DNA from 3 places in the Halobacillus sp. ABR2_026 genome. Region 1 is predicted to be linked to each of the others. Evidence: riboswitches for the same ligand, from Rfam matches in the RefSeq annotation. Region 1 holds a riboswitch; each other region holds the start of a gene.
The links. Region 1 has a riboswitch for cobalamin ahead of mmgD (citrate synthase). Riboswitches for the same ligand answer to the same signal wherever they lie in the genome.
Positions count from the first base shown of each region.

Region 2: linked by a shared signal. The riboswitch ahead of ACXADE_RS01525 (ribonucleoside-diphosphate reductase subunit alpha) and the one ahead of mmgD (citrate synthase) in region 1 are both predicted to bind cobalamin.
Region 3: linked by a shared signal. The riboswitch ahead of ACXADE_RS10660 (DUF4430 domain-containing protein) and the one ahead of mmgD (citrate synthase) in region 1 are both predicted to bind cobalamin.

Region 1 is NZ_JBSWTM010000001.1:490,892-501,462, forward strand. It holds gene ACXADE_RS02645 (zinc-binding dehydrogenase) at 1-679, shown strand, start outside; gene ACXADE_RS02650 (hypothetical protein) at 704-874, shown strand; gene ACXADE_RS02655 (galactitol-1-phosphate 5-dehydrogenase) at 893-1,948, shown strand; gene ACXADE_RS02660 (metal ABC transporter solute-binding protein, Zn/Mn family) at 2,115-3,683, shown strand; gene ACXADE_RS02665 (YehS family protein) at 3,819-4,334, shown strand; gene ACXADE_RS02670 (hypothetical protein) at 4,495-4,692, opposite strand; gene prpB (methylisocitrate lyase) at 4,954-5,874, opposite strand; partial or broken gene ACXADE_RS02680 (bifunctional 2-methylcitrate dehydratase/aconitate hydratase) at 5,900-7,343, opposite strand; gene mmgD (citrate synthase) at 7,419-8,534, opposite strand; cobalamin riboswitch at 8,955-9,155, opposite strand; gene ACXADE_RS02690 (YbaN family protein) at 9,366-9,755, shown strand.
Region 2 is NZ_JBSWTM010000001.1:280,311-290,881, reverse strand. It holds gene ACXADE_RS01570 (aminotransferase class I/II-fold pyridoxal phosphate-dependent enzyme) at 1-826, shown strand, start outside; gene ACXADE_RS01565 (hypothetical protein) at 1,021-1,185, shown strand; gene ACXADE_RS01560 (aldehyde dehydrogenase family protein) at 2,089-3,543, opposite strand; gene ACXADE_RS01555 (GNAT family N-acetyltransferase) at 3,613-4,056, opposite strand; gene ACXADE_RS01550 (DUF2254 domain-containing protein) at 4,234-5,607, shown strand; gene ACXADE_RS01545 (cation diffusion facilitator family transporter) at 5,752-6,633, shown strand; gene ACXADE_RS01540 (pyridoxamine 5'-phosphate oxidase family protein) at 6,671-7,096, opposite strand; gene ACXADE_RS01535 (alpha/beta hydrolase) at 7,304-8,161, shown strand; gene ACXADE_RS01530 (class I SAM-dependent methyltransferase) at 8,237-8,917, opposite strand; cobalamin riboswitch at 9,088-9,262, shown strand; gene ACXADE_RS01525 (ribonucleoside-diphosphate reductase subunit alpha) at 9,420-10,571, shown strand, end outside.
Region 3 is NZ_JBSWTM010000001.1:2,058,518-2,069,088, reverse strand. It holds gene ACXADE_RS10700 (nucleoside recognition domain-containing protein) at 1-503, shown strand, start outside; gene ACXADE_RS10695 (spore maturation protein) at 500-1,015, shown strand; gene ACXADE_RS10690 (pseudouridine synthase) at 1,155-1,883, shown strand; gene resA (thiol-disulfide oxidoreductase ResA) at 1,938-2,489, shown strand; gene resB (cytochrome c biogenesis protein ResB) at 2,518-4,149, shown strand; gene ccsB (c-type cytochrome biogenesis protein CcsB) at 4,167-5,354, shown strand; gene ACXADE_RS10670 (response regulator transcription factor) at 5,449-6,165, shown strand; gene ACXADE_RS10665 (ATP-binding protein) at 6,165-7,943, shown strand; cobalamin riboswitch at 7,989-8,169, shown strand; gene ACXADE_RS10660 (DUF4430 domain-containing protein) at 8,375-8,776, shown strand; gene ACXADE_RS10655 (ECF transporter S component) at 8,782-9,294, shown strand; gene sigX (RNA polymerase sigma factor SigX) at 9,481-10,023, shown strand; gene ACXADE_RS10645 (hypothetical protein) at 10,010-10,571, shown strand, end outside.

The DNA of each region.
Region 1 (10,571 bases):
TTTTGCGAAATACTTGATTGCACGGAAGGAAAGTGTTCATCATCTTCCATCTGACGTCGACTTTCGTTCAGGGGCGATGACGGAGCCACTGGCTTGTACGTACCATGCTGTTGAAAAAACGATCATCCATCCGGGAGATTTGGTGGTCGTCATTGGACCTGGGCCGATCGGTTTGTTTACCGCTCAAGTTGCCAAGAGCCGGGGGGCAACCGTCATCATCGCCGGCTTGTCTCACGACCAGATCCGGCTGAACAAGGCTGAAGAATTGGGAGTCGATTATGCGGTCGACATCCAAAAGAGAGATTTAAAAGAATTTGTCCATGGACTGACGGATGGCTATGGGGCAGATGTTGTGTATGAATGCTCGGGAGCTGTCCCAGCGGCGGATCTTGGACTGGACTTGTTGAAGAAGAAAGGACAGTACGGCCAAGTGGGTATTTTCGCCCAACCTGAGATCCCGTTCAATTTAGAAAAAATCATTCAAAAAGAGATCAAGGTAGTCGGAAGCCGTAGTCAAAAATCAGCGGACTGGGAGCCGTCATTGGAACTGATGAACAGTGGTCGAGTGAACGCTCGATCAATGGTGACTCACGAATTTCCGATCACAAAATGGGACGAAGCGTATCAGGCCATCAAGAAAGGCGATGCCATCAAAGTGTTATTGACGCCTGTCGATTAAAAGGTAAGAAAAGAGGGTTGGACTATGATCGATGCATTTTTAGAATTCATGCTTGGGCCGATGCGGTCCATCGGAGATGTCTATTTTGATCACCAGATGATCTTCAACTCTATCATTGTAGGTGGAGCTTGTTGGAAACTCATGAATCAGCGATCTTCCCGCTCCCAGGCTGTGGAGGAAACGGAAAATAGATAGGAAGCAAAGGTGAGACATATGAAGACCTTGAACCTTTATGGAACACAGGATATTCGGTATGAAGATATGCCGGATCCTGTGGTGAACAGGAAAGACGAAGTGGTCATTGAAGTGAAAGCCGTTGGAATTTGCGGATCTGATGTGTCCAGGTATAAAAAGCTGGGTCCTTATATAGAAGGAATGACGTTCGGACATGAATTTTCCGGAAAAGTGGTCCAAACCGGGGCGGACGTTCAACACCTGAAAGTTGGAGATCGCGTCGCAGGTTGTCCGACGTTCTATTGCGGGAGGTGCCATAGTTGTTTAAAAGGAGATCTCGCTCAATGTGAAAATCTGACCTTAATAGGGGCGCGGCATCCGGGGGCGTATGCGGAATATGTCACGCTTCCTGCCACTCACGTCCTCCCCCTGCCGGAAAATGTGGATTATGATACAGCGGCGATGGTGGAACCTTCATCCGTTGTGGCCCATGGATTTTACAGGACCAGCATCCAGCCGGGAGCTACGGTTGCGGTCATGGGGTGTGGGAGTATTGGACTGTTAGCCGTCCAATGGGCGAAAATTTTTGGCGCTGAACAAGTGATTGCCATTGACATAGACGATCAAAAACTGAAAATCGCCGGAAAAGTCGGTGCAGATGTGCAGATCAACCCTAAAGTGGACCTTCCTCACGAAAAGGTAGCGGAAATCACCGGACAGTTGGGAGTGGATGTTGCTGTCGAATGTGCCGGTTCCCCCATCACTTCCGAGCAGGTGCTTGCGCTTCCGAAAAAAGGCGGCGAGGTCCTTTATATGGGGATTCCCTATGCAGATGTGGAGATCGAAAGGTTCTACTTCGAAAGGATTGTCCGTAATGAATTGAGAGTGATCGGATCATGGAATGCGATTTCCGCTCCTTTTCCCGGGAAGGAGTGGAGTTCCACCCTGCATTACATGAGTACGGGACAGCTGGATGTCCGGCCTTTGATTTCCCATCGTTTATCATTGGAAGAAGGCCCTTTAACTTTTCATCAATTAATCAGTCAACAGGGTTCATTCCTGAAGGTGATGTTTTACCCTAATCTAGAAAAATAGCTGACGAAAAGACTGCTTTCTGCGGTCTTTTTTTATGTCTCATTTACCTACCAGCAGGAGGAATTTCCTTCATCCTTCCGTGAATAATCCAATTATCGTAATGATTACTATTTACAAACAGTAATCATTACGATAATATGGTTTTTGAAACAAAGGAGGAGAAAGTATGAAAAAAATAGTAGCTCGTATCATTGTTCCCGCTCTCGTTGTATTGGGATTAGTGGGATGTGGGGGAGAAGAAGCCGCCACTGACAGTGAGGGGAAAACAGAACCAGAGAATGAAGAACTCAAAGTGTTCACGACAGTATATCCCCTTCAGTTTTTTACTGAAGAAATCGCAGGAGATGCGGCAGCAGTGGAATCGATTCTGCCCCCGGGGTCCGACCCGCACACCTATGAACCCACCACTAAAGAAATGATTGCTCTTGCGGATGCTGACGCTTTTATTTATAACGGTGCTGGTCTTGAGCCCTATGCCGCTAAAATATCTGAATCGATCGAGGCGGAGGACGTTCAGATCGTGGAGGCATCAAAAGGGATCGATTTGACCGAACATGTACATACGGAGGAAAAGGAAGAAGGTGAGGGACACGAAGGCCATCACCATGGAGATGAGGACCCTCACGTGTGGCTTGACCCGATGCGATCGGTTGAAATGGCTGAGAATGTGAAAGAAACGTTGGTAGAATTAATGCCGGCACAGGAAGAGACGTTCAATGAAAACTTTGAGAACCTGAAAGGGAAGTTGGAAGATCTAGATCAGGACTTTCGCGATGGAATCAGTGACTTACCCGGAAACAAAATCATCGTCTCTCATGCCGCCTACGGGTATTGGGAGCAGGCCTATGGCATCCAACAGCTTGCGATTTCCGGCTTGAGCCCGACGAATGAACCTTCACAAAAAGAAGTTCAAACCATCATTGATTTGGCAGAAAAGTACGGATTGGAGCATGTTTTCTTTGAACAGAATGTCACACCGAAGATTGGGGAGATTGTAAGGGAGGAAATTGGTGCGGAAGCTCTAAGACTGCACAATTTATCTGTCCTTACAGAAGATGATATTAACAGTGAAGAGGATTATTTCACTCTGATGGAACGGAATTTGGAAACTTTGAAGAAAGCCTTGTCTGCTGCGAAAAAGAGTCCCGATGCAGAAGAGGAACACGCTCATGATCATGCTCATTCCCATGATGAGGAAGCGGAAAAGATTTACGAGGGATATTTTGAAGATGAGCAAGTGAAAGACCGTTCTTTATCTGATTGGGAAGGTGACTGGCAATCCGTTTATCCGTACCTCAAGGATGGGACGTTGAATGAAGTATTTGCTCATAAAGCGGAAGAAGGAGACAAAACAGCCGAAGAATATAAAGACTATTATACAATAGGGTATCAAACAGATGTCGAACGAATCGTGATCGAAGAGAACACAGTTACTTTTTATGAAAATGGCGATAAGGTATCAGGAAACTATCGTTATGATGGATATGAAATCCTGACTTATGAAGCGGGGAATAGAGGGGTTCGTTATATTTTCAAGCGGGAAGATGAAAAGGAAGGACTCCCTGTCTATATCCAATTTAGTGATCACAGCATTGATCCGACAAAAGCGGACCACTATCACCTGTACTGGGGATCTGACCGCGAAGAGTTGCTTGAGGAGCTGACAAACTGGCCGACTTATTACCCTTCCCACATGGATGGGGAAGAGATTGCTGACGAAATGATGAAACATTGAGTTTATGTATACCGGCTTAAAACTTTCCCCATTCGGTTAGACTATCCTATACTTGAACATGTTATGATTAGAACTTAATCATTCTACTGAATCCACTTCAGTGGGAGAAGGAAACAGGATGGGAGGCTCTGATCGATGGATAATAATGATATCTTGATTCGATTAAGATATGCCGTTGATATAAAAGATCATGAAATGGTGGATATCTTTAAACTTGGCGGCGTTGATCTGACGAAAGAGGAAGTCCAGAAAGTCCTCACGAAATTAGAGGATGCGGATGAGATGGATGACGAGGAATATGAAGATGAGGATCATATCAAGTGTACGAACAGTATGCTCGAATCCTTTCTGAACGGGTTCATCACATTTAAACGAGGACCTCAGGAAACGAAACCGGGGCAATCAAACAAACCGGATCGATCCATCAAAAATTACTCCAGTGTGAACAATGTCATGCTGAAAAAAGTGAAAATCGCGTTGAAACTGACGAACGAGGACGTCATCGACATATTAGACGCGGCAGGTGTGAAGATCACGAAAGGGGAGTTGAGTGGTTTATTGAGAAAAGAAGGCCACAAAAACTACCGGCAATTCGGCGATCAATATGCTAGAAACTTTTTGAAGGGTTTAGCGATCAAGTATCGCGGATAAGAAAAAGAGGCCGGACGAAGTGTCCGGCCTCTTTTTATGTATTTAATTAACGAACGCTCCCTTGTATGGAAAGGTATTTTCAATGTGTGCGTTTCGAGGCTCCGGGAAAAGGATCGCTTTCCATGGGGCGGAAATATTCGTAGAGCCTTTACACATGCTATTAAAATTTGCGGACGTGAACAGGATCGATCGTGCTGGAAAGGGGATACTTCACCCTGAATTTTTGATTGATGGCATGGATCAAGGCATGTTTGGCCTCTTCGGTGGCGATTTCTCCTTCTTTAATATCCTGATGGTTCAACTTCACTTCAAAGTCGATGTGGTGATGTTTATAATGAATTTTCCCATGAACGACCATGGCGGCCCCCTCCTTACTAACCAAGAATCTCCTGACCCTTTTCCCCTGCCATTCCATCCCTAAACTAAACGAAGCTTAAGCAGGCTCTAAAGAAAAAACAGTTCGGTACGTCCTGGATGAAGCATCCCCCCTTCTTATGTGGTCCTGCGGAAAGTGGCCGATTTTCTTTTCTCTCACGTCTTTTCATAAACTAAGCGAACATCGTTAAAGGGTCATAGCCTCCCTAAGAAAAAGAGAAGGGGGGACCCTTCTCTTGATAGACTACTTGTTTTCTTTTCCGATTTCCGGCAGAACCGTTTTGGCTACTTTTTCATCCAGCGCTTCATAGTCATAATATTTAATCGTGTTATATAATTCTTCTCGTGTTTGCATATCTTGAAGCTTATCGACCTGCGTGTCTTTCTCCATGATTTCTGCAAAGACCCGCTCATAAGCTTTCGCCGCGGCGCGTAAGGAGGTTACGGGGTAGATGACCATGTCCATCCCGAAGGACTGGAAGTCTTTACCTGTGAAGTAAGGGGTTTTCCCGAACTCGGTCATGTTGGCAAGCAAAGGTGCTTCTATGGAGGAGGAGGCAAAACGGAAATCTTCCTCATTCGTGAGGGCCTCCGGGAAAATGGCATCAGCCCCTGCTTCCACATAAAGGTTCGCCCGCTCGATGGCTTTTTCCATGCCTTCCACTGATTTAGCATCTGTTCTGGCCACAACGACAAGAGTTGGAGCGACTTCTTTGATGGTGCGGATCTTCTGCATCATTTCTTCCTGCACGACCAACTTTTTCCCGTTTAAATGGCCGCATTTTTTAGGCAGGAGCTGATCTTCAATCTGTACTGCTGCTACACCTGCTTCCACCATTTCCCTTGCTGCCCGGGCAACATTTATGACCCCTCCGTATCCTGTATCAATATCAACGAGAAGAGGAAGATCAGAAGCTCGTATAAGCTCGGTGGCTTTTTCGGCCATTTCGTTTGAATAGATGAGTCCGAGGTCTGGGAGGGAGCGGCTTGCTGTGTACGCGGCCCCTGATAAATAGAGGGCTTGGAAACCGGCATCCCTTGCTACCTTGGCAGACATTCCATCATGAGCTCCAGGTATCTTCAATAATTCCGTTTGTTTCATCAAACGTTGAAACGTTTCGGCTCTCTCAGCTTGAGTGGATTTGGGTTCAACAATCCATGACATGGGTTCGTCCTCCTTTTGTATTCATCTAAATTCGGAACATTTCCATGAATCTTGGTACAGACGTATCGGCCAGTTCCTCATAATCCTCACACAGGTTAAGAATTTTGTTCACCTGATGGAATGGAAAACGGGTTTTTAAGTTTTCCTGGAATTTATTTAAGAGAAGAGGAATCCCTTCATCACGACGGCGTCTGTGACCAATGGGATACTCGACCGCTACTTGTTCCGAATGGGTGCCGTCATTGAAGAACACTTGGACGGCGTTGGCGATCGACCGTTTTTCGGGATCCAAATAGTCCTTGCTGTACTGTTCATTTTCTTCTGTCACCATCAAATCCCGCAGACGGTCAATCTCCGGATTGCGGGCAGTTTCATCTTCGTAATGATCGGCATTCAGCGATCCAAAAAGAAGGCCGATCGCTGTAATGTACTGCAGGCAGTGATCACGGTCGGCCGGGTTATGAAGGGGGCCGGTCTTATCTATGATTCGGATGGCCGATTCGTGGGTTGTAATCGTAATTTTCTCTATATCGTGTAATCGGTCTTTGATTTTATCGTGTAAATGGATGGCCGCCTCCGCAGCGGTTTGCGCATGGAACTCAGCAGGATAAGAGATTTTGAACAATATGTTCTCCATCACGTAGGAATCGAAAGGCCGGGCCAAAGTCAGTTCTTTGCCACCGAAAAGGACATCCTGAAATCCCCACTCAGGAGCGGTAAGAGCTGTTTTATAGCCCATTTCACCTTTCATCGTCATTAACGCCAGCCTCACACCACGACTGGTCGCATCCCCGGCTGCCCATGATTTGCGCGAGCCTGTGTTCGGGGCATGTCGGTAGGTGCGGAGACTCGAATTATCGATCCACGCCTGGGATAGAGCATTCTCAACGTCTTCTGTATTTCCACCAAGCATAGCCGTCACCACTGCCGTCGTTGCGATTTTTACATAGAGCACATGGTCGAGTCCTTCACGGTTCAGACTGTTATCCAACGCCAGTACACCTTGAATTTCGTGGGCTTTGACGATGTATTCAAGGACGGTTTCCATTTGCATAGGCTTTCCTCCATCAGCCACCTGTTTTCTGCTGATGAAATCGGCCGCAGCGAGAGATGCCGCCCAAGTTATCGGATGGATGCCCCCATTCGGCAGCAAGCCATGTATCGTTATAATCCAGCCAGCGAATCATACATCCAATATTAAATGCTGCATGTACAGGGTCCAGCTCGTAAGATGTCCCGGGAACACGTGATCCGTTAGGAACAACAGTGCCAGGTACAATCGGTCCTAAATGTTTTGTACACTCTGGATATCTGAGGGCTAAGAAGCCGCAGCCTAATGTATCCATTAAGACATACTGCGCCGTTTCCAACGCTTCTGCACTGGTGATCTCCCCGTGTACGGCATAATGAGAAATGTGTTCCAACAACTCGTCCGTTCCTTGTGTTTTGTCGACTTTAACGTTTGTCATGTTCTTTTCCACCTTTCCTGTTTTTATGTAAGAAGTAATGAACCACCGACCGGGGCAGACCCCGGTCCTTGGCTGTTAAGGATGCAATCCCCTCGGCCCCCTGTAAAGGACTCTTGGCCGGAATAACTTGTTGTTTGCATACTGTTCTGAGATATGAGCACACAACCCGAGGGTGCGTGCAGAGAAAAAGATGGGGGTGTAAAGATCGATCGGTATACCCAGCAGGTAATAGACAGGCGCTGCATAATAATCAAGGTTCGGATACAATCCCTTTTCTTCTTTCATGAGCTGTTCTCCTGCTTCACACATGGCGTACAAATCTTCACGTTTTTTGTCTCGGGCAAGTTCCTGAAGCGCTTGCTTCATTAATGCAGCTCTAGGATCCATCTTCTCCATATAGACGCGGTGTCCAAATCCCATGATTTTTTCTTTGTTCTGCAGTTTCTCATAGAGAAGATGTTGGAACCCGTCCGTTGTTTTTGCATCGAGAAGCATATGCATAACCGCCTCATTTGCACCACCGTGAAGGTTGCCTTTTAAAGAGGCGACAGCGCCAGTCAGGGCGCCGTAAATGTCTGCGTTGGTAGAGGCGATTACCCGCGCAGTGAATGTCGAGTTCGGCATTTCATGTTCACTGTAAACCATCAGCGATTGATCGAAATACCTGGCTTCAGCGGGTGTCGGTTCTTTTCCGGTCATCATGTATAAAAAGTTTGCACTGTAGGAAAGATCCTGTTTTGGTTCAATGACTGGGTGATCGTGAAGGATATGATAACTGTTGGCAACAATGTTCGGGATTTTCGCTAACAGTTTGATCGCAATGTGAGAGATGGCTCTTTCGTGACGTTCGTTCAAATGTTTTTCATGCCCGGCAAGAGCGGATATTCCAGTCCTTAAGGCATCCATCGGGTGGGTTTCCTTTGGAAGCTGATGGAATAGGGAGAAGAAGCCTTCTGGAAGCTGGTAGTCTTTCTTTAAATCCTGCTCAATGATCTCTCGCTGATCTCCATTCGGAAGCGTTCCTTGTAATAAAAGGTGAATGAAATCTAAATACTGTTTCTGTTCTGCAAGCTCGATTAGTTCATATCCACGGAGAACGATTTCCTCCGCCTCTACATCCAAAAAAGAAAGGTGGGTCTCTGAAGCAATGATTCCTTCTAAACCGGGTTTGTAGCTGGTCTGATCTTGCATATGACTCCTCCTTATCGCTTATAGAGTAAACGCTTACAAAAATAGTCGCGCGAGATTCGCACGCTACTTTCCTGAAATCTCCTCCCGGACAAGCAGATAAGCTTCCTCCAGGTGATCCAAACTCTCTTTATGCTGCACGGCCTCAGACTTCAAGCGCTCATAAGACGCTTCAAGAGGACAGGGATCAGAAGAATGCAGGTGTATCATAATATAGGACTTAAGCTCATTGACGTAATTTTCGGTAAAGGACATATGAAGCACCTCTGGTTTATTCGAATTAAGTGCATGAAAAAAACAACTTCCAAAAGAAGTTGTTAAGTTGAGTTGATCGTTACAGAGATGGAGCACGGATCTGGCATACGAATGCACCTGTCCATACTCTTACCACTCGCACTTAACACCTCCTATCCTCGTAGGGAATGATGTTGGCTGAATCAGGCAGGTCTCCTGGCTTAAGATCATCGCTTCCTGGATCCTTCCCATTCTCGTTCCTGACGAGAACAGTGGTCTTCCAGTTCGCTCCCAAATACAGTTGCGGGACAGCATCGGCTTTTTACCGATTTCCCTTTTAAGCAGGTGAACAAAAAAGTGTTCATCTGCACCTGATTCTGACGCATATTCAGTTTTAACTTCTTCAATATAACAAAAATTTTGAAAATAAACAATCTTTCATCCGCGGAGCTTCCTCTTCCTTCTATTAGGAAAGTGACCTTTTCGTGAAATTTCATTAGAATCAGTTGAAGCGGGGGAGGAATCTAAAGTAAGCTGAAAAAAGGAAGACCGCCTAGTGTATGGTGGTTGTAGTAGTAACGATGCATTGAGGAGTCCACTATGAAGCAAATCGTTAAAATAATTTTGATTATCGTTGGTAGTATATCGCTTGTGCTCGGAATCCTGGGAATTGTCCTCCCTCTTGTTCCTACCACTCCTTTTCTACTCTTGACAGGCGCTTGTTACGTCCGAAGCTCGGATCGGTTATACAACTGGCTGATGACGAACAAGTGGTTCGGTTCTTATATTAAAAATTACAAAGCAGGACGCGGAATTCCTGTACGTGCCAAAGTGTCGATGTTGATTATGATCTGGTTTTCTTTCTTGTTTTCTGCTTTTGTAATCACCTCTGATCTTTTATTGAGAATTGGGTTTATCTTCGGCGGGTTTTTTTTCACAGTTCTCATCCTTTGGACTAAGACATACAGGGAAGAACAGAATTCTTCCTAAGGGATTGAAAAAAGAGTCCTCTCCAAACATGGAGAGGACTCTTTTTTTATATTTGGCTTATTCAACGAAAGCTCCCTTTTCTTGAAGACTCAGCTTCGAGATGTTCTGGGGGTTCATTGCCTGGTTGAGCGTTAGGGGCGGCTGGGAAGCCACTCGCTTTCCTGCGGGGATGGCGGCAAGCCTCCTCGGACTTCGTCCTGTGGGGTCTCGCCAGCCCATCCATTCCCGCGGGAGTCTCGCAGCTTCCCAACCACCCCTTTCATAGTAAAGAGAAACGACCCCTATACCTAGAGAAATTGTTCCCTCTTCCCCATTTTAAGGCAGGCATAAAGTGCTCTGTATCAAGCTTATAAATTCTGAATGCCTGCTGTGGAGAGGTTATATGATCTACTTTCCTCAGTCATTCAAGCTGATTGTTCCAGTAGTGATTTAGAGAATCTGCCATGGCAAAGGGGCGGAGGGGAATGGCGAGACTCCTATCTTAAGTGTGCAGGCGCCTCGTTCGGCGGCGTATGGACTGGACTGAGCTGGAGGAGATAAAGGAAACACGAAGAACGAAGAGATTCGATGTTGACTTATCGTACAGAAGTGAGGGAAGTCTCACTAGCCGCTAGGCGCAGAAACCGGATATCTACGAGGAAAAAAGTGCAGGGTGAGACCCCGCAAGGCGTTAGCCTGAGGAGGCTCACCGCGCTCCCGCGGAAAGCGAGCTATTCCGCGCAGCCCCATCCACTCAAAAAACATCTCGAAACGTAGCCTTCAACAATCCTCCCTTTAGCTAAAGACTCAGTTTCGAAATTATAATCCAACAAGATT
Region 2 (10,571 bases), 210 kb from region 1:
TCCCGGGGACGTCGCGCTGGTGCCTGACCCTGGCTACCCGGATTACTGGTCTGGGATCGAGATGGTCGGTGCAGAAATGAAGTCGATGCCATTAAGGGAAAAGAACGGGTTCCTGCCTGACTACCGTGAAATTGATACCGAAAGTTGGGAAAAAGCAAAGCTCATGTTCCTAAACTATCCGAATAACCCGACAGGCGCGATGGCTGATGCTGACTTTTTCGAGGAAACAATTAAAGAAGCAGAACAAAACGATGTCTGTGTCGTCCACGATTTCGCCTACGGAGCTATAGGCTTTGATGGGAACAAACCGCTAAGCTTCATGCAGTTTGAAGGAGCTAAAAACGTCGGTGTGGAAGTGTATACCATGTCCAAGACTTACAACATGGCCGGCTGGCGCGTAGCATTCGTCGTCGGCAACCCAAGCGTCATTCAAGCCATCGAGGTCATCCAGGACCACTACTTCTGCAGCCTGTTTGGCGGACTTCAGAAAGCTTCAGCCACAGCCTTGTTGAGTTCGCAGGAATGTGTTGCTGAGCTATCTGAAACCTATGAACAAAGACGCGATCTCCTCGTAAATGGCTTAGAAGAAGCTGGTTACCATGTAGCGCCCTGCCAAGGTTCTTTCTTCGCCTGGCTCCAAGTGCCGGAAGGCTATACTTCCCAAGGGTTCGCCGATGACTTGCTAGAGTCTACAGGGCTGTTCGTAGCACCTGGCATTGGCTTCGGTCAATCCGGAGAAGGGTACGTCCGGATAGGACTGAATAATTCTGAAGAAAAACTGCGTGAAGCTGTAAAACGTTTCAAAGACTTCAAACAGCAATTGTAATCAGAAGGACAAACCTGCCACCTCGGAAGGTTTGTCCTATTTAAATGAAGAGTTTTTAAATCATGTGGTTTAATTGTCGAATAGTGTCTGCTTGTTGGAGATTTTTTTAAAAAATAAATATTGAATCCGCCATAGAAATGTATTTTAATTATCTTATACAAATATTCTACATGAACTACTCGGGAGGGGTTAAGGTGTATGCGCTTGTAAGAAAAGATGACCGCCTGGTAGAAATACTTAAAGACCCGATTGATCGTCGGGACAGGGTCTTTCTTGAAAAAAAAGAAGCATTGAAATACGCGGACAAATTAAATCTCTTCATACAGACCGGTCCTAAATGGGAAGTGGAGAAATATTGATGGAAATTTTTCCCATATAAAAAGCAGAAGCACATGTGAGCTTCTGCTTTTTATATTTGGCTCTGTTAAAGTTCAGTATTGATATTTGCATCAACGGATGGAAGTGACCATAAATGATAGGAGGGTAAAAGAGAATTTATTTCTAAGTATCGAAACCTCTAGATGATCTACTTTCACGATGTAACCATTGAATCTTGTTGGATTATTATTTCGAAACGGAGTCTTTCACTAAATGGCAGGATTGTTGAAGACTTGATTTCGAGAGGGTTCGGGGTTCGTTATTGTGTTGAGTGCCAGGGGTGGCTGGGAAGCTACTCGCTTTCCTGTGGGGGAGTGCCGAGCTTCCTCGGGCTTATCGCCCTGCGGGATCTCGCCGATCTCCTTTCTCCCACGGGAGTCTCGCAGCTTCCCAACCACCCCATTCGATCATGCGAGAAACGAACCCCTTTACCAACGTTGGATGGTCTTCCATTACCCCGGTTGTTGTAAGCATAAAACGCTATGTATCAAGCTTTCCGGGTTCGAGCCCCTCGGTTTGGGCGTATGAACCTTATCCTCTCACCAACTAGAATAGCTGATGATTCATGAAGGGGCTTCGAGACCCTGATATAGCCAACGGGCGGAGGGGGATGGCGAGACTCCTGCGGGAAAAGAGTGCTGGGTGAGACCCCGCAAGGCGTAAGCCTGAGGAGGCCCACCGCGCTTCCGCGGAAAGCGAGTCATCCCCCGCAGCCCCTAACTCCCCCACAAACATCTCGAAGCTGAGTCTTCCACAAACGGGAGCTTTCGTTGAATAAGCCAACTATAAAAATGAGGAACTCCCATAAAATTGGAAGTTCCTCATTTTTGCAGTAATATCAACACTAAACTTTAACAGAGCCTTATATTTTTAAGATGCTAGAGTTAAAATGGGTATTCGCGATAACCATTCATGACCCCGATCCACTTAACGGTCGTGAACTTATCAATGGCCCACTCTCCGCCGAAACGACCGAGACCGGATTCCTTTTCACCGCCGAACGCGACGTGGGCTTCATCATTGACCGACTGATCATTGATATGAATCATCCCCGTGTCTACACGCTTGGCCACTTCGACCCCACGATGGACATCACGGGTAAAGACAGAACCACTCAATCCATAAGGAGAGTTGTTCGCTGTTTCGATCGCTTCTTGTTCTGAGGTAACCTTGATGACTGAAGCTACAGGTCCAAACACCTCATTATTTGCAATCGGCATCTCGCTACGGACGCCTGTCAGCACCGTCGGCTGCATCACACTGCCGTCAGCCTCCCCGCCTGTCAGAATCTCAGCACCCTGATCCACACTGGCTTTCAAATCTTCCTGAATTCTTTCTATCGCATCCATGTTGATAAGCGGGCCAATTACAGTGTCCTCCTCCGAAGGATCCCCAGCTTTCAAGCTCTCTACTTTCTCTTTGAATTTATGAATAAACGTATCATGAACACTTTCATCAATGATGATTCTATTTAGAGACATACAGATCTGACCCTGGTGTAGAAACTTACCAAAAGCCGCTGCTTCTACAGCCTGATCGACATCTGCATCATCCAGGACAATCATGGCGTTGTTCCCGCCCAGCTCAAGAGCGGTATCTTTGATGTGTTTTCCTGCCAGTTCACCGATGTGACTTCCAACTTCGGTCGATCCTGTAAAAGAGATAAGTTTTGCAGCCGGATGCTTGACGAAAGCATCTCCGATTTCAGACCCACGACCAACAACGACGTTGACGACTCCTTCAGGAAAACCTGCTTCTTCAAAAAGATCTGCAATCAACAATCCGGATGTTACCGGGGCATCAGAGGCTGGTTTCACGACGACTGTATTTCCTGTAGCCACTGCCGGCGCAATAGATCTCAAGGCTAAATGGAAAGGGAAATTCCATGGACCGATCACACCGATCACGCCTTTTGGAGACCTGTACACACGGTTTTCTTTTCCAGGTGTATTGGATGGCAGAATCTGTCCATTCATCCGTGTCGGGAAGCTGGAAGATTCCCGGATGATTCCCATCGCTGCCTGGAATTCAACTTCAGCTTTGACGAGCGTACTTCCCGCTTCCTTCACGAGCCAGTCTACGATTTCATCTTTCCTCTCGTGCACAACCTTCAATAATTGATCAAAATAAGATTGCTTGGAAGCAGGGGAAACCGCTGCCCAGTTTTCCTGGGCATTAACAGCTGCCTCATAAGCTTCATCAAGATCTGCTTCATTCGCTGAAAGGATTGAAGCGATCGTTTGTTGTGTATAGGGGTTCATATTTTCTACATATTTTTCACTGGACCCGTTCTTCCATTGTCCATTAATGTATTGTTTCGTAAATGTTTTTGGGCTCATGGTGTTACCTCCATTCGGAAACTTTTTCACAAAGCTATAATTCCCGGCAGAGGTCCAATCAAAACCAATTCAAATGGTCATCAGCATATCGACATGTGGAATCCCGTCCTCAAGATAAACCTCTGATACTTCCTTAAATCCGAAAGACCCGTAAAAATAACGCAGATGCTCCTGTCCGTGCAAAGCAATCTTTTTCACATTGAATTCCTCTTTTAGGAGGTCAATCGCCCGGTCCATCACCTGACGTGCATACCCATTCCCCCGGTGTTCGGTTTTGACAAGGACACGACCGATGCTGTAATGCCCCTCCCCTTCTGTCGGGGGCACAATACGACAATAAGCCGCCATTTCTCCTCCCTGTTCCATCCATAGGTGAAGACAGTCCATATCTCTGCCATCGACTTCCGGATAAGGGCATTCCTGTTCAACAACAAAGACCCTGACTCTCGTTTGTAAAATGTCATACAATTCCTCTTTAGATAATTCAGCGAATGTTTTCTTTACCCATTCCATCTCCAGCTCCCCTTTTCTGTTCGTTATCTTTTCAATATACCTTACTGTTCATATCGGGACAAAATTTCCGCAGTTTCCACTAAAACTTTTTTAAGAAAGTTTTCAGCATTCGTTTTAGTCCGCTTGGCTAAGGGGAAACTACGGTAGGAAACTTTTTGGAAAGAAAGGAGGAAACGTATGTTTTTGAAATTGATGCCGGTATCTTTAAAGAGATATATGCAAATGACTAAACGTCAACGAAAACACGAAATGCAAATGACCTTATGGTACATGCCTTTTTTCTATATAATAATGGCTATTGTCTTTGTAATCCTTACTTTATTATTGGATATCGTTTTTCAAATTGAACAATACACGTATGAATTTTTCACAATTAATGCCGAAATCACCCGCATGCTGGTCAGCACACTCATCGGAGGTGTCCTGACACTGAGCGCTTTCACATTAAACTCCCTGCTCGTCGTCTTAACGACTTTCAGCGGACAATTCTCACCGAGAATGCTGCTCAACTTCGTCTCTGACCGAAGAACACAGCATGCACTTGGAATCTTTAATGGGAACTTCGTTTATGTTCTCCTGGTCTTCCTGTTTATTGGCAATACCGAGCACGAGGTCTTCGTTGCTGTGCCGATTGTTACTATATTTCTTGCTTTCAGCTCTGCGGTAACTTTCATTTATTTTATCAACCATGCTACGACGTGGATGCAGGTCCACAACATCACAGATACTATGAAAAAATCATCCGAAAGCATCATCAACCAATCCCTGAGAAAAGACCTCGAACAATACAGGAAAGAAGACCCCGGGGACTTGATGGATGAATTCCGCCCCTATGCGAAACAAGTGGGGGCTGTAAAATCAGGATATATCCAACTGGTGGATTATAAAAGGATGATTGCCGAAGCACAAAAAGATAATGTCATCATTCACTTCCACGCGAAAGTGGGAGATTATGTCTTAAAAAACAATACCCTCATCAGTTACTGGGGCCAGGGAGCCAATGACATTGATGAAGAAAAGTATTGTAGGATGGTCATGCTCGATTACAAACAAACAGAGCTTCAGGATATACAAATGGGCATGCACAAACTGGCAGAAATAGCGATCAAATCGTTGGGGAACGACGACCCCAAAACAGCCACCAACACGATTCACCGGATGGCTGAACTGATGCTTACCGTAGAGAACTACATCACCTTTACCCCTTACCTGATGGATGATGAAGAACAAGTACGTGTCATCCTTCTTTCTGAATCCTTCGAGTCCTATATATACCGAGGGTTCGGATTCATTCGTCATTATGCTCGTGATAACCACCTCATCATCACAGAATTGGTCGATGCGATCCGGATGGTCGCTGAATCGATCGACGATTCAAAACATGGAATGTTATGGGATTTCGCCTGTAATACGATCGATCATATTGAAACTCGCGTCATCTATCAATTGGACAAAACCTTCCTGCTTGAAGCCATGAGAAGATTGGCGGATATCACCGGAAACCAACTGGATTATTATGCTATTTACAGAAAGTTTTATCCTGTTGATTAACCAACTCTGAAATCAGTTCAGAAAAAGCCTTCCCGAGGAGACTTGATCAGCACCGTCTCCTCGGAAATGGTTTGACATATGAAGGGATTTTTCATACATTATATATATGAACATATAATCATATATTGTGAGGAGGTCGAAACCATGGGCCATCACCACCATCACCACGTGGACGGCACAACAGGAAAAATCAAAACCGCTTTTTTCTTAAATTTCTTTTTTACCATTATTGAACTCATCGGTGGGATTATGACAAACAGCATGGCGATTCTCTCTGATGCTCTACATGACCTTGGAGATTCGCTTTCACTCGGTCTTGCCTGGTTTCTTCAAAAATTCTCAAATAAAGGCCATACCGATGATTTTTCCTTTGGATACCGGCGCTTTTCTCTTTTAGCAGCGTTGATCAACAGCGTTGTTTTGATCGTCGGTTCTGTATTTATTTTGACAGAGGCTGTCCCAAGACTCTTAAATCCTGAGCAGCCCAATGCCGCAGGAATGATTGCTTTATCCATCCTGGGCATCCTTGTGAACGGGGCTGCTGTTTTCCGTCTCAAGGGCGGAGATTCCATGAATCAGAAAGTCATGACATGGCATATGCTCGAAGATGTCCTTGGCTGGGTGGCGGTTTTGATTGTCAGTATCGCGCTCTTATTTTTTGATCTACCGATACTCGATCCGATTGCTTCCATCGGTATCACCCTGTTTATTTTGTATAATGTTGTGAAAAACCTTGTGAAAACGATGCGGTTATTCCTAGAGGGAGTACCTGCAGGCGTGGACCTTGAACAGCTCGTTCAGAAAATAAACACATTGACAGCGGTCAAATCGAGCCACCACACTCACCTATGGTCAATGGATGGAGAAAACCACGCTTTCTCCACTCATATTGTCGTCCGTGCGGAAGCAGATAAAGATGAAATATGTAAGGTGAAAGAAGACGTGAAAGAGCTTTTACGTCCTATCCCGCTGGAACACATTACACTTGAAATTGAATATGAAGATGAGCCTTGTTCTCTTCAATAAAAAGTGGCCAGCTATATTCAGCTGGCCATTGACGTATTTATAACTCTAATTGTTCCGGGGTTTTCTCCCCTTGGTTCATGTAGCGGATACTTTCTGGTAAGATTTCAAGGACGACATATTCAGGATCATCTTTTCCGTCAAACCATCGATCCATATGGTCATTCCACAATTTATCTTTAATTTTTTGATCTTCCCGGATTTTCGCCTGACCTTCTACCTCTAAGTACGTATCGCCATATCCGTCTCCTTCATATCCAAGGAGAATATGAACGTGAGGATTCGCTTCAATTTCATCCGCTTTATGGGTCTCTCTGTTTGTCGGTGTATAGAACGTGAATTCTTCATCATTCCAGAAGGTCATATAACGTGTATGCGGCTTATTGTTTTTCACGGTGGCAAGGGTACCGACTTTGTGATTTTCCATGACTTCGTGGATCTTTTTCTTCAATTCTTCTTGATTCAATGGAAAGCTCCTTTCCGTTATCCAATCTTTTTACAATTTCAGTTTTCCCTGAAATATGGGAGATAAACCCTTCGATGCCCACTGGTCGATCCGGGTATGCTATGGGTATGTTCGACATATTGTCATTCTTTTTTCATAAATATACCAGAAGCAGCGCGCAATTCCCTTTACACTGTTCATAGATCTTTTTTTCAGGAGGAACCCTTTATGAATTGGAAAAAGTGGGCACCGATCCTATTCGGTTCCCTGCTCATTGGACTACTTTTCTTTATGATAAATTCAAGACCCGGGAGTTCTGAGCCGGTCCCTCGTGAAGATCTTGTCCCTACTTTGTTCGTCCATGGTTTCAAAGGAGGGCCGAGGAGTTTTGAGACGATGATCGACCGCATGCAGAACCTGCAATGGGGCCGTCAACATATGACAATTTATGTTTCAAGCCGGGGACATGTCACGATTCGTGGTGACTTCACAGAAACACATAACCCCTTTATTCAAGTGCTGTTTGAAAACAACCGCGCCAGTATTCATAATCAAACCCATTGGCTGTCCGAGATCATGCGCCGCCTCAAAGCGGACTACAATATTCAACAGGTAAATCTCGTCGGCCATTCCATGGGAGGATTGGCATCGGTCAATTTCTTATTGAATGACCATCAATATTCAGTCCCTCGAGTGGAGCGGTTGTCTGTGATAGCGAGCCCATTCCGGGGAATTGAAAAGAAAGGGTATTTCGCTTCCAATTACGGAGCAGCCACTACTGACCTCCAACCACAGTCGGAAGCCTTACAGCAGATGGTACAGAAGAAAGACCAATTTCCAAATGATGTGAAAGTATTCGCCATCGCCGGTGTGGTCAATGGGGAAGAACCAGAAACCGAGCACTGGGATGGGCTCGTCCATGCCTCAAGTGTCAGCGGATTAGAAGAAATTGTTCCTTTTGGACAATATAGAGAAAAACGGCTTTACAACCCTTTGGCCACCCACTCCGGCCTGCACGAACTCGAAGAAGTCGATCATCTCCTTAAAGAATTTCTCTGGACCGAGAACGTAGAGAGCACCCCTTGAATTATCTGGAATATTTTGGTGCACCAGGTCATACATTTATTCCCAAATAAAAAACCCCCGACAAGAGGGGCTTTTTTATTGTTTTTCAAAGATGAAGATCCACATGAAAGTAAGGGACTGTTTTAATTCTTCCTCCAACTCTGTGATGTGATGGTCCTTTACGCCGCGCTTGTATACACCCTCTCCATCGATGCATGCCCACCCGGTTTCTTCTGCCATTTTCTTAAGCTCCCAAGGCATCATTGTATTGCAAATAACTTCTTCTCCATAAACTCTACGGTAACTGTTTACTCTCGGCATCGCCGTTGGTCCAAGTAGTCCGATACATAAACGTCCGCCAGGCTTCAAGATCCGCTTCATCTCCTCAAGTCCTTTATACGGAACTTCTATCCATTCCAAAGAATTGATTGCCATTGCCGCATCAAAGGAACCGCCCTCAAAAGGCAGGTCTGTTAAGTCTCCTTGAAGAAACCGGATTCGTTCATCACTCACACGATGATTCGCTCTTGTTACCATATCCTGCGACAAATCAAGCCCTGTCACGTCATAACCGTGTTTATAAAGCAGATAAGAGCCATATCCATCGCCACATCCCAAATCCGCGACCTTTCCTTTAGGCACATGCTTTTTCAAAAAAGGAAGAATCGTGCTTCTGCTCCCATCCTCCCACATCGAACGGCTTTTTGCGTTCCACATTTCCGCACGATCATTCCATTGCTTCTCTGCTTCCTTATGCCAGTTAAATGTCTCGGCCATAAAATCATCCCTTTCCGAAAAACTTCTCTCCCCCATTATAGCGGAAGACTGAAAGCATCCGCCCCCTATTTTTGATGTATTTCCATAATAAATAGTTGCAAGTTGTCTTTTGCAGCGTTATGATAGAAACACAAGATAAGCTAATTTAAAATCACAAATACACTATATATAGTATCTACGAATAGAAGATGCCACAAGGCTTAATAGGGAATCCGGTTCAAATCCGGAGCTGCCCCCGCAACTGTAAACACTCGCGAAATGGACATTCCACTGTGTACCTGCACGGGAAGGACCAGAGTAAGATCGAGTGTCAGCCAGGAGACCTGTCTTCGTGTTCGTTGCAGTTTCAACTTCTTCGGGGATTGAGAAGATGAAGCGATGGAACGAACATGCTCGCAGGTTCTCTTCGTTTCATGGTTTCATCCGCTCAATTTATCATTGAGCGGATTTTTTTGTATCCGCAATGACCTTTCACCTATATATTTCTAGAGGAGTGAACCAAATGGAAACCATGACCAAAACCAACGCCTGGGAGAAGAAAATCCACCAGTGGACGAGCGAATTCCCACATCTCGATCTACAGAAGCTGCTCGATAAAGCACCCGCATTCAAGAATGATACTCACGCATTCATTCTAGAGTGCCTGGCGGAAATAGATGAAGCAAGTCCTGATTGGACATATGTAGCAAGCCGGATCCACTTGGAGGATTTATATAAAAAAGCTTCAGTCAACCGCTCAACGACAAGGCCTTATGAACAATTCCATCAAATGATTCAAACATTGATCGAGAAAAACATTTACAGCACGAAGCTTCTTACATACTATTCCAAAGAGGAGATTGATGAACTGGAAAAAACGATTGTCCCTGAGCGTGACCATTTATTTACCTATATTGGACTGAAGACGCTGAGCGACCGCTACCTGGCCAAAAGCAAAAAGAAGGAAATTTTTGAGCTTCCTCAAGAACGATTCATGATCATAGCGATGGTGCTGATGGCGGAAGAAAAAACATCCAAACGACTCCCTCTTATCAAAGAAGCCTATTGGGCGCTCAGCCAATTATATATGACAGTAGCAACCCCGACACTTTCCAATGCCGGCAAACGATATGGACAATTGAGTTCCTGCTTCATCGACACCATTGACGACTCCCTGCAGTCCATATATGACTGCAATACCGATATAGCCAACCTTAGCAAGCACGGCGGAGGGATCGGAGTCTATCTCGGGAAGATTCGAAGCCGCGGCAGTGACATTCGTGGATTCAAAGGCGTATCTTCTGGAATTCTCCCTTGGATGAAACAACTTAATAACACGGCTGTCAGTGTGGACCAGCTCGGGCAACGTCAGGGAGCAATAGCTGTTTATTTGGATGTCTGGCATAAAGATATTTTCCCGTTTCTTGACAGCCGGCTGAACAATGGAGACGAGCGTCAGCGGACTCATGATCTTTTTACAGGGGTGTCCATCCCCGACCTCTTCATGGAAGCCGTTGAAAAAAGAGAAGATTGGTATTTGTTCGACCCACATGAAGTCCGCACAATTATGGGATACTCTCTTGAAGATCACTTTGATGAGAAGAAAGGGAACGGCTCCTTCCGGGAAAAATATGCAGAGTGTATTGCACACCCTGAGTTATCCAAAGAAAAAATA
Region 3 (10,571 bases), 1.6 Mb from region 1:
TATTTTCGACTTTGGATGAGGCGGTCATGATTACATTGAGCCTAGCAGGTGTTCTCATCTTCTGGCTCGGTCTTATGAAAATTGCAGAAGAGGCCGGACTGCTTGCTGGTCTTGCCAAATTATTCAGACCGATCGTGAAGCGAATTTTCCCCGAAGTTCCTGACGATCATCCAGCGCTTGGCTATATCCTTTCTAATATGACTGCAAACATGTTCGGGTTAGGAAATGCGGCGACACCTATGGGCTTGAAGGCGATGAAAGAATTGAAGGAATTGTCAGGGTCAGATAAAGCGAGCCGGTCGATGATTACTTTGTTAGCGATCAATACATCCTCTCTTACCCTTATTCCGACTACTGTTATCGCGATTAGAATGAAATATGGTTCTGAAGAGCCGACGTCCATTGTAGGGGCGACGATTCTAGCGACGATCATTTCTACCATTGCTGCATTATTGATTGACCGTTACTTCCATTACAAGAGGGAAAGGGCGATGCGTTTATGATCAGCATCTGGCTCATTCCATCCATCATTCTGCTCGTTCTGGTGACAGCCACTCTCAAAAAAGTTCCATCCTATGAAACATTTGTAGAAGGAAGCAAAGAAGGAATCCAAATTGCCATCAGTCTTCTTCCGTTCTTGTTAGGGATGATGGTTTCGATTGCCGTATTTCAGGCCTCCGGGGCTATGGGGGCTGTCGTGAAAGTGTTCGAGCCACTCCTGTCCCTTGTCGGTGCTCCGGCGGATATACTTCCTCTCGCCTTCATCCGGCCGATCTCAGGAACAGCAGCACTCAGTATGACCACAGAGTTGATTCGGACATTTGGACCGGACTCTTTCATCGGTCATCTCGCCTCAGTCATGCAGGGGAGTACGGATACGACGCTCTACATCATAACGGTCTATTTCGGAGCTGTGGGGATTAAGAGGATGGGGGATGCTTTGAAAGTTGGACTGATGGCGGACCTTGTTGGTATAATTGCCTCAATTGTTATTGTAATCATCCTATTTGGTTAATAGGATGGTTTTTTTGTTCAAATCTTTATAGAATGTGTATAATGTAGATGAACTGACGAGCCGCGCTTTGTGAGCGTGGCTCCGTTTCATGAAAAAATGAGTGATTTTAAAGAAAGTTGGTGACGGTCGTATGGCAGATATGGAACGACTACAAAAAGTGATCGCCCACGCAGGTGTTGCATCACGAAGAAAAGCAGAAAAAATGATCGTGGATGGTAAAGTGACCGTGAATGGAAAGGTCGTTACAGAGCTCGGAACGAAAGTAGGTAAAAATGATGATGTCGAAGTAGAAGGTGTACCGATTGATAAAGAAGCCCCTGTCTACTATTTGTTATATAAACCACGCGGAGTCATTTCAAGTGTGAGCGATGATAAAGGTCGTAAAGTTGTCACAGACTTTCTTCCGGAAGTCCAGGAACGGATCTTTCCGATCGGCCGTTTGGACTATGATACGTCCGGTTTGATCTTGTTGACGAATGACGGGGAGTTCGCGAACTTATTGATGCACCCGAGCCATGAAGTGGACAAAGTGTACATTGCCAAGACGAAAGGCATTCCTTCTCAGGAACAATTGAAACAGTTGAAGAAGGGAATGACGGTGGATGGAGAATATTTGAAGGCTGTCCATGCAAAGATCAATTCTACGGATTCGAAGAAAAATACAGCGATTGTACAGATCATTCTGCACGAAGGAAAGAACCGTCAAGTCCGACGCATGTTTGAATCTCTTGGCTATCCTGTCGATAAATTGAAGCGTGAACGTTACGGCTCTCTCGATCTGCATGGGATGAATGCAGGTGATTCTCGTCCTTTGAAACCTTTCGAAGTGAAACAATTGCGTGCCCTTGCTGAAAAAACTGTTGAATAACGTTCAAATTTATCCACTTCGATCAATGTTATAATGGTTTGGGAGTGAGTCAATATGAAGGAAAACACCTTGAAGAAAAAAAGAAAGCGCCTGGTTTTCCGAACCGCTATGCTTGCCGTCATGGTCGGGCTGGTCGTGTTCGCTCTAGTCGCTAACAACAAGGATGAGCAATCAGTCATCGCTAAAGGAGAAAAGGCACCTGACTTCCAATTGAAGAAATTCGGAACGGAAGAAACCGTCCAATTGAGCGATCTTAGAGGAAAGGGTGTCATGGTCAACTTTTGGGCTACGTATTGTAAGCCGTGTAAAGATGAAATGCCTTATATGGAAGAATTGTATCCGGAGTATAAAGAAAAAGGGGTCGAAATTCTTGCTGTCAACTTGGATTCTACGGAACTTGTTGTCGAGAATTTTGTGAACGAATACAATCTCTCTTTCCCTATTCTTCAGGATAAGAATGGACAGGTGATGGATCTTTATAACATCGGTCCGATTCCTTCTACGCTTTTCATCAATCCGGAAGGTGAAATTGAAGAACAGGTCATTGGCCCGCTTACGTTGGATAAGCTTGAAGGCCACCTGCAGGATATTTCACCCGAGGAATAGAGTCTACTTGACATTGTGAGGTTTTACTATGAAAGAGATTACCTGTGAATGTGGTCATGTGAACCCGGAAGGTACGGTCCTTTGTGAAGCCTGTGGAAAGCCGGTGGATCAAAACCAGCATATTGATGGCAATGATGGCAAACAACTCCTGAATATGCGTTATGATGGAAGTGCCCGCCGGTCACAAACCTATAACCGAACGATCGTGGATAAAATCTGGAATTTCTTTTCTTCAGTAAAAGTGGGGGTCACCCTCATATTCATTACGGTCGTGGCATCAGCCATCGGGACGATTTTTCCACAGGAAGAATTTATCAGGGGAGCGGATCCTGCCATTCATTATGAAGATCAGTATGGTCTGGCAGGGCAGATCTATTATCAACTAGGATTTCACGATCTGTTCAGTTCATGGTGGTACATGCTTTTACTTGCTCTCATTGGTGTATCCATCGTCATTGCATCCATTGACCGTTTCTTTCCCCTTTACAAAACATTGAAACGGCAGAAGCCGAAGCGCCATGAACTTTTCATGAAAAAGCAGCGTGTATTCGGGGAAACAAAAGCAGAAGCCATTGATTACGAGAAATTCAAAGCCAATTTAAAAAAGAGGCGCTTCAAGGTCCACGAACAAGAGGGACATGTGTTGGCGGAAAAGAACCGATTTGCCCGGTGGGGGCCTTATGTGAACCATATCGGTCTCATTATATTCCTTCTCGGTACTCTATTAAGGTTTCTCCCTGCGTTCCATGTCGATGAACACGTATGGGTGAGGGAAGGCGAGACGACACTGATCCCCGGCACTGAAGGGGAATACTATATCAAGAACGAGGCATTTACTCTAGAAACCTATGACAAAGATGATCCTGAGGATGCCAAATTCAAAGAAGCCATCGAAAACCAGGAAGGGGCCATTCCGAAAACATTCCGGACGGATGCAGTGATTTATCAGCGCACGAACCCGGATGTTGCTGGTGCTGAAGCGGAGCTCGAGCCGATCAAAGAGGGAGCCTCCACATTGAACAATCCTTTGAAGTTTGACGACTTTGCCTTGTATCAGGCGAGCTACCAGCTGGATGAATTCAAAGAGATGTCCTTTAAAATCCATGATAAGGAAGATGAGGATACGAACTATGGAGCGTTCACCGTTGATTTGACTGATCCTCAATCTACATATGAGCTCGATGGTGGGTTCCGAGTGGAAATCGTCAACTACTTCCCTGAATACGAAATGCAGGACGGGGAACCGGCTTCAGTTTCTAAATTTCCGAAAAACCCGGCGTTTGTATTTAACGTTTACCCACCTGGAGAAGACACAGCTGAAACGAGTTTCCTAGGGATTGGAGCGAATATAGATGCCGGGGATTCGAATCAGTACAAAATAGGCCTGACAGGTTTTGACACCCGGGACGTGACGGGTCTCACGGTCAAGAAGGATCACACCTTGTGGATCATATCGCTCGGTGGAGCTATCTTCATGATTGGTGTCATTCAGGGAATGTACTGGAACCACCGCAGAATCTGGCTGCAGCCAAGACCGGATGGAGCCTGGATTGCCGGACACACCAATAAAAACTGGTATGCCTTGAGAATGGATATTGAAAAATCCATTGAAGGCACTCATATCGATGCCCCTCAGGATCAGTATGAAATGAAATCATAGAGTCAGGAGGATGAAGGATGGATTGGACAGCCATTAGTGGCAATCTGCTCTACATTGCTTTTTTTACTTATTTAATTGCAACCTTCTTTTTCGGAGGAACCATTCGTGATAAGAAGAAGGGAAAGAGCCGTTTGGCAGGGAATATCGGAATTACGATCACAATCGTAGGGTTCCTTACACAAGTCGGTTATTTTATTACAAGATGGTTTGCCAGCGGTCATGCACCGATAAGTAATTTATTTGAATACACGACATTTTTCGGGATGATGCTGGTCTTTGCATTCATTGTTCTTTACTTTATTTACAGGGTTGATCTGTTGGGATTGTTCGCTTTGCCGATCGCTTTGCTGCTGATCGCTTTCGCCAGCATGTTCCCGACTGAAATATCCCCTCTTGTTCCATCGCTGCAGTCTCATTGGCTCTACATCCATGTAACGACTGCATCCCTTGGACAAGGGATATTATCTGTCAGTTTTGTGGCAGGTTTGATTTTCCTGATCAGTCAAGTGGATCAAAGCCGTCGTTCCAAACATACCATTTGGCTTGAGTTTGTCATCTATATCATCGCAGCTACTTTAGCGTTCATCATCGTTTCTTCAACGTTCAGCGCTATGAATTATGAGGCGACATTTGATGCACCAGTGGAAGGACAACAAGCGGAGATCACGTACGAAATGCCGGCCATTGCAGGTCCGTATGATGGTGTGATGATGAATGAAGAAGCGATGGCCCCTCTTTTTGAGGCACCAGAATGGATGCGTGGACAGGATGCCGCGAAGAAATTCAATACATTCTTATGGGCTCTGTTAGGTGGAGCAGTTCTTTATGGTGGAACGCGGTTGATCTTAAGAAAAAGGGTCGCGGCTGCTTTGCAACCGCTCCTTAATAAAAAGGTGAATCCTGAACTTGTCGATGAAGTTTCCTACCGTGCGGTTGCCATCGGATTCCCTGTGTTTACGCTTGGAGCCCTTATTTTCGCTATGATTTGGGCACAGCAGGCGTGGGATAGATTCTGGGGTTGGGACCCGAAAGAAGTATGGGCTTTGATTACCTTTTTCTTTTATGCTGCTTATCTTCACCTGCGCCTTTCCAGAGGATGGCAGGGGTTGAAGTCCGCCTGGCTGGCGGTTGGTGGCTTCGGAATCATCATGTTCAACTTGATCGCTGTCAACTTGATCATTTCAGGTTTACACTCTTATGCATAAGACACAACAGGCAGGCGGGACTCATGACTCGGCCTGCCCTTTGTTTAGAAATCAATTGAAAGCGTTCAATTTTTATTGATATGGAGGGTTTTATATGGATCAAGAAGCAAAGGTGCTCGTAGTGGATGATGAAGAACGAATCCGCAGGCTTATCCGCATGTATTTAGAGAGAGAAGATTACGTTATCGACGAGGCGGAAGATGGCGAAGAAGCTTTAGATAAAGCGATTCAGAACGATTATGATGTGATCCTGCTTGATTTAATGCTGCCGGGTAAAGACGGGATTGAGGTATGCAAGGAACTTCGTGAGAAGAAAGCCACCCCTGTCATCATGCTGACGGCAAAAGGGGAGGAAGCGAATCGTGTACAAGGGTTCGAAGTCGGAACCGATGACTATATCGTCAAACCTTTCAGTCCAAGAGAAGTGGTTCTGCGTGTGAAAGCGCTCCTGCGTCGCTCTTCATCTACAAAGTTTCTGGAAACGGAAACCTCGGCTCGGAATGTCATCGTTTTCCCACATATGACCATCGACAACGATGCCCACCGTGTAACAGCGGATGGTAAAGAAGTGGCCTTGACACCGAAAGAATACGAACTTCTTCACTATATGGCACAATCCCCGGACAAAGTTTTCGACCGGGAACAGTTATTGAAAGAAGTATGGCAGTATGAATTCTTCGGTGACCTCCGGACGGTGGATACCCATGTCAAACGTCTCCGTGAAAAGCTGAGTAAAGTATCAGCGGAAGCTGCAGGGATGATTGTTACGGTATGGGGCATCGGTTACAAGTTTGAGGTATCAGGTGACTGATGTTCTGGCGTAGTGTTGTTGGGAAATTATGGTTCACTATTCTGCTATTAGTCTGTTTTGTGCTGTTCATTTTGACGGTTCTCCTGTTGGAGTTCTTTCAAAATTATCATGTGCTGGAAGCGGAAAGGCACTTGCTCCAGACGGCAGACAGGATTTCGGATGTGGTGGACCGTTATGAAAAGGAAGAGGAGCTGCTGCTGTCGACGACAGCTCTCGTGAAAGACCCGGCCAGTCGAGCGGTCATCGTGAAAGGGGAAGGGGAGCCACTTGTATCAGAGAGTGATTCAGATGCGCTTCCGGTGCTCGACCAGTCTTGGTTTGAAAACGATCAAGATTTGGCGACGGTCGTTAGTGAAGGAGCCGATGTAAAAAAAGTCGCAGACTTAGGGGATGGGGAAACAGGGATCATGGTTGTCGGGACCCCATTAAACAATAAAGATGGAGCTGTTTATGTCTATCAATCCCTGGATACAATCGAAGAAACGTCTGAACAAACGACCAAGATCATATTCTTGGGAGCGGGTATTGCCATTGTATTGACGACGATCTTCGCTTTTTTCCTTTCCACTAGAATTACGGCTCCTCTGATAAAAATGAGAGAAGGAGCGCTTGAACTTGCTAAAGGGGAGTTCAATACGAAAATTCCGATTCGGACCCATGATGAAATCGGAGAGCTTGCCATGGCCTTCAACCGAATGGGCCGGGAGTTAAAATTCCACATCAATGCGTTAAATCAGGAAAAAGAACAACTATCCGGGATTTTGCGGTCGATGGCGGACGGTGTCATTACGTTTAACCGGAAAGGACATGTGCTGATTTCTAACCCTCCAGCGCAACAGTTCTTAGAGGCGTATATGTTCGATCAGAATGTTTCTCAGGATTCTGAAAACCAGGCATCGCTGCCCGAGCCGCTTCGGGAGTTGTTTGGAAAGGTCATCACAGATGAAGATGAATCGATGGTCGAGATGTCTCTCCAAGGAAGATCATGGGTTATCATCATGACCCCTTTATATGATAAAGAAAAAGTCCGCGGCGCTGTCGCTGTGTTGAGGGACATGACAGAAGAAAGACGGTTGAACAAATTGCGCAAGGATTTTATTGCCAACGTGTCACATGAACTTCGTACGCCTATTTCCATGCTTCAAGGATACAGTGAGGCGATTGTGGATGATATTGCGGAATCGAAGGAAGACAAAAACGAACTGGCCCAGATCATTCACGATGAATCTTTGAGAATCGGCCGGCTCGTTAATGAACTGTTGGATCTTGCCCGTATGGAAGCAGGGCATATCCAATTGAATGAAGAGTCTGTTGATGTGGAGGCGTTCTTGAATAGAATTGTCCGGAAATTCAGTGGTATCGCTAAAGAAAAAGAAGTGGAGCTTCATTTGGAGGTACTTGCGGAGTTTGGCAATCTAACCTTCGATCCTGACCGTATCGAACAGGTATTTACGAATCTGATTGATAATGCGATCCGTCATTCGGATCCTGGCAGTGAAGTACGTGTGATTCTTGAAAAAGATGATCATGACTGGGTCGCAAGTGTAAAAGATTCCGGCTTTGGCATCGCAGAAGAAGATCTTCCTTTTGTATTCGAACGTTTTTATAAAGCCGATAAATCCAGGAAACGGGAAAATAAAAATTACAAAAAAGGCACAGGTCTAGGCTTGGCGATTGCGAAAAATATCGTGGATGCCCACGAAGGAACGATCAGCGTTCATAGTAAATTGAGGGAAGGAACTACCTTTACATTCCGAATTCCATTCTCTCACAAATAATGTTGCTATATTCAAAAAATTGTTGTAATCTTATCTATGGAAACTTCATATGAAGAGGATTCAGGTGTCTGAAAAGACTTGATAGGGAATCTGGTGCAAAACCAGAACTGTCCTCGCAACTGTATGTGTAGACGAAAGGGAACATCCACTGTGTCTGTAGACATGGGAAGGATCCTGATTAGGATGACGCACAAGTCAGTAGACCTGCCTGATCCATTGTTTCAAAGCTTCGGGGATTGAGCGTTTGAGACAACCGATCGGTAGAACGTGGTTGATGCTTCTTATCCTTTCGATTGTCTTTAAGCCTGCCCTTTAGAGGGGCAGGCTTTTTTTCGTGATCGTCGTAAACCTTACTGAAGGAACCAACCGATTGTGGTCCTCAATCTCCTCTCCGCGAAGCCTGAAACACGAATAGTAAAGGAGAGGTTCTTATGAAAAAATGGTATTCCGTATTGGTGGCTTTGATTCTCTCAGCAGGTGTCCTTGTTGGGTGCGGATCTGAGGGAAGCAGTGAGTCAACGGCAACACAAGAAGAAGAAGTACAGGAAGTTACCGTAGATATGCAATTGTCTAAAAACAATGGGGAAGAAATAATTGCAGAAGATGAATTCACTGTCGAAGAAGGAACGACACTCATGGAAGTGATGGAAAACAATTATGAGGTCGAACAATCGGACGGATTCATCAACAGTATCGAAGGGATTGCCGGGGATCAGGAAGAGAAAATGGCATGGATGTACACCATTAACGGGGAAGAAGCGATGGTTGGTGCGAATGAATACGAAATTGAGGATGGAGACGAAATCGTTTTTGATTACAGTTCCTGGGAATAATCGAGATGAACACGTATAAACTTACGCTGATCGCGATGCTGGCATCACTCGCTGTTGCCGGAAGGATGGCGCTTGCTCATTTGCCGAATATCCAGCCGGTGACTGCTATCATCATCATTGCAGGCTTTTGGCTCGGCCCCGTTGCAGGAATTCTTATCGCCCTGCTCACTACGTTCGTTTCCAATGTTCTCTTGGGCATGGGGATTTGGACGATCTGGCAGATCATTGCATGGTCCATCATTGGTGTTTTTGCCGGGATTTTGGGAAAGTATTGGGCTAACATGCCGGTTTGGCTTTTATCCGTTTATGGGTTCTTCAGCGGGCTGCTGTTCGGCTTGATTCTTTCCTTGACGATGAGGGCTGTCGGACAACCGTTTTGGGCTTATTATCTGGCCGGACTGCCGATGGATATGAATCACGCCATCTCCAACACGGTGTTTATCCTTGTTCTTTCACCAGTACTCGGAAAACTATTCCAACGTTATGTTAAAAGGAACGCAATAATGAATGCATCTTAGCTGCCCATCCAGTGGGCAGTTTTTTTCTTTGGCGTTTTACTACATAGGAAATATTCAGGTGAAAGCGAAGGTAAGCGGATTCTTTTCTAAACGCGGTTCCTTTTTCTTTTTTTGCATATTAAGATAGAAGGTGTAACTTTTACTCTACATAAAACGACTACTATAATGACCCAGGAGGTACACCCATTGCGAACGTTCTTTGATGAACTATACGACAATTACCATCATGACCTTTTTCAATTCCTCATCTACATGGTCAAGGACCGCGGTCTTGCTGAAGATCTCGTCCAGGATGTGTATGTGAGAGTCATGAAATCATATGATTCATTCCATGGAAATAGCTCAGAGAAGACATGGCTGTTTTCTATAGCGAGACACGTGGCCATCGATTATTTCCGCAAACAGAAAAGAAAGAGAAACCGGATCATGGAATTCTTCGATTGGACAGAAAAGGGCGAACAACTTAAAGATCAAAACCAAATGCCGGAAGAGATTGCTGTCCAGAATGATGAAATCCGTGCCGTCTATAAAGCCCTGGACCAATGCACGGTGGATCAGCGCAGTGTGTTGATTTTCCGGTTCATCCAGGGAATGTCGATCAAAGAAACAGCAGAAATTCTTAGTTGGAGTGAGAGTAAAGTGAAAACGACCCAACACAGGGCCATGAAAGCCTTGAAAACGATTCTGGAAGAGATGGAAGAAGGGAGGGGACACCATGAAGAAGCCTAATGAAGAAGACATCCAAAAACGGTTGGAGAAACTGCCTGCAATGGAAGACCGTCAGTCTAAAGAACAGCTCTATCAAAGGGTCTCAGCACGTATTCAACCTTCGAAAAAGAAAGTGGCTCCTTGGTTGTTTCCCGGAATGGCTACTATTGCCGTGCTGCTTGTTCTCGCTGTATTCATCCCGGTCTTTTTTACGAACAATGGATGGATGTCGACGACCGAAGAGTCAGCGGACAGTACCCAGGAAGAAATGGCGGAATCTTCAGCGTCATCTGAAGAAAGTGACCCATCATCTGAATCGTCAACGGCTGACGATGGAGAAGAATCGAAGGAGATCGATCAGGCCGAATCAACGACTGAAGAAGAGCCACCTTCTTTAGAATCTGGAACGGAAAAGGATACAGATGAATCCGGGGCAGAACCTGCTGAACTTAAAGAGGATCAGGGAACGGATCTGGACTCGTATGTTGTTGCGGAAACGTTAGATCATCACACGACGCTCAGTTATCCGGGGAAGAATGCAGAAGTCGTCATTCCCACTTATCAACGTG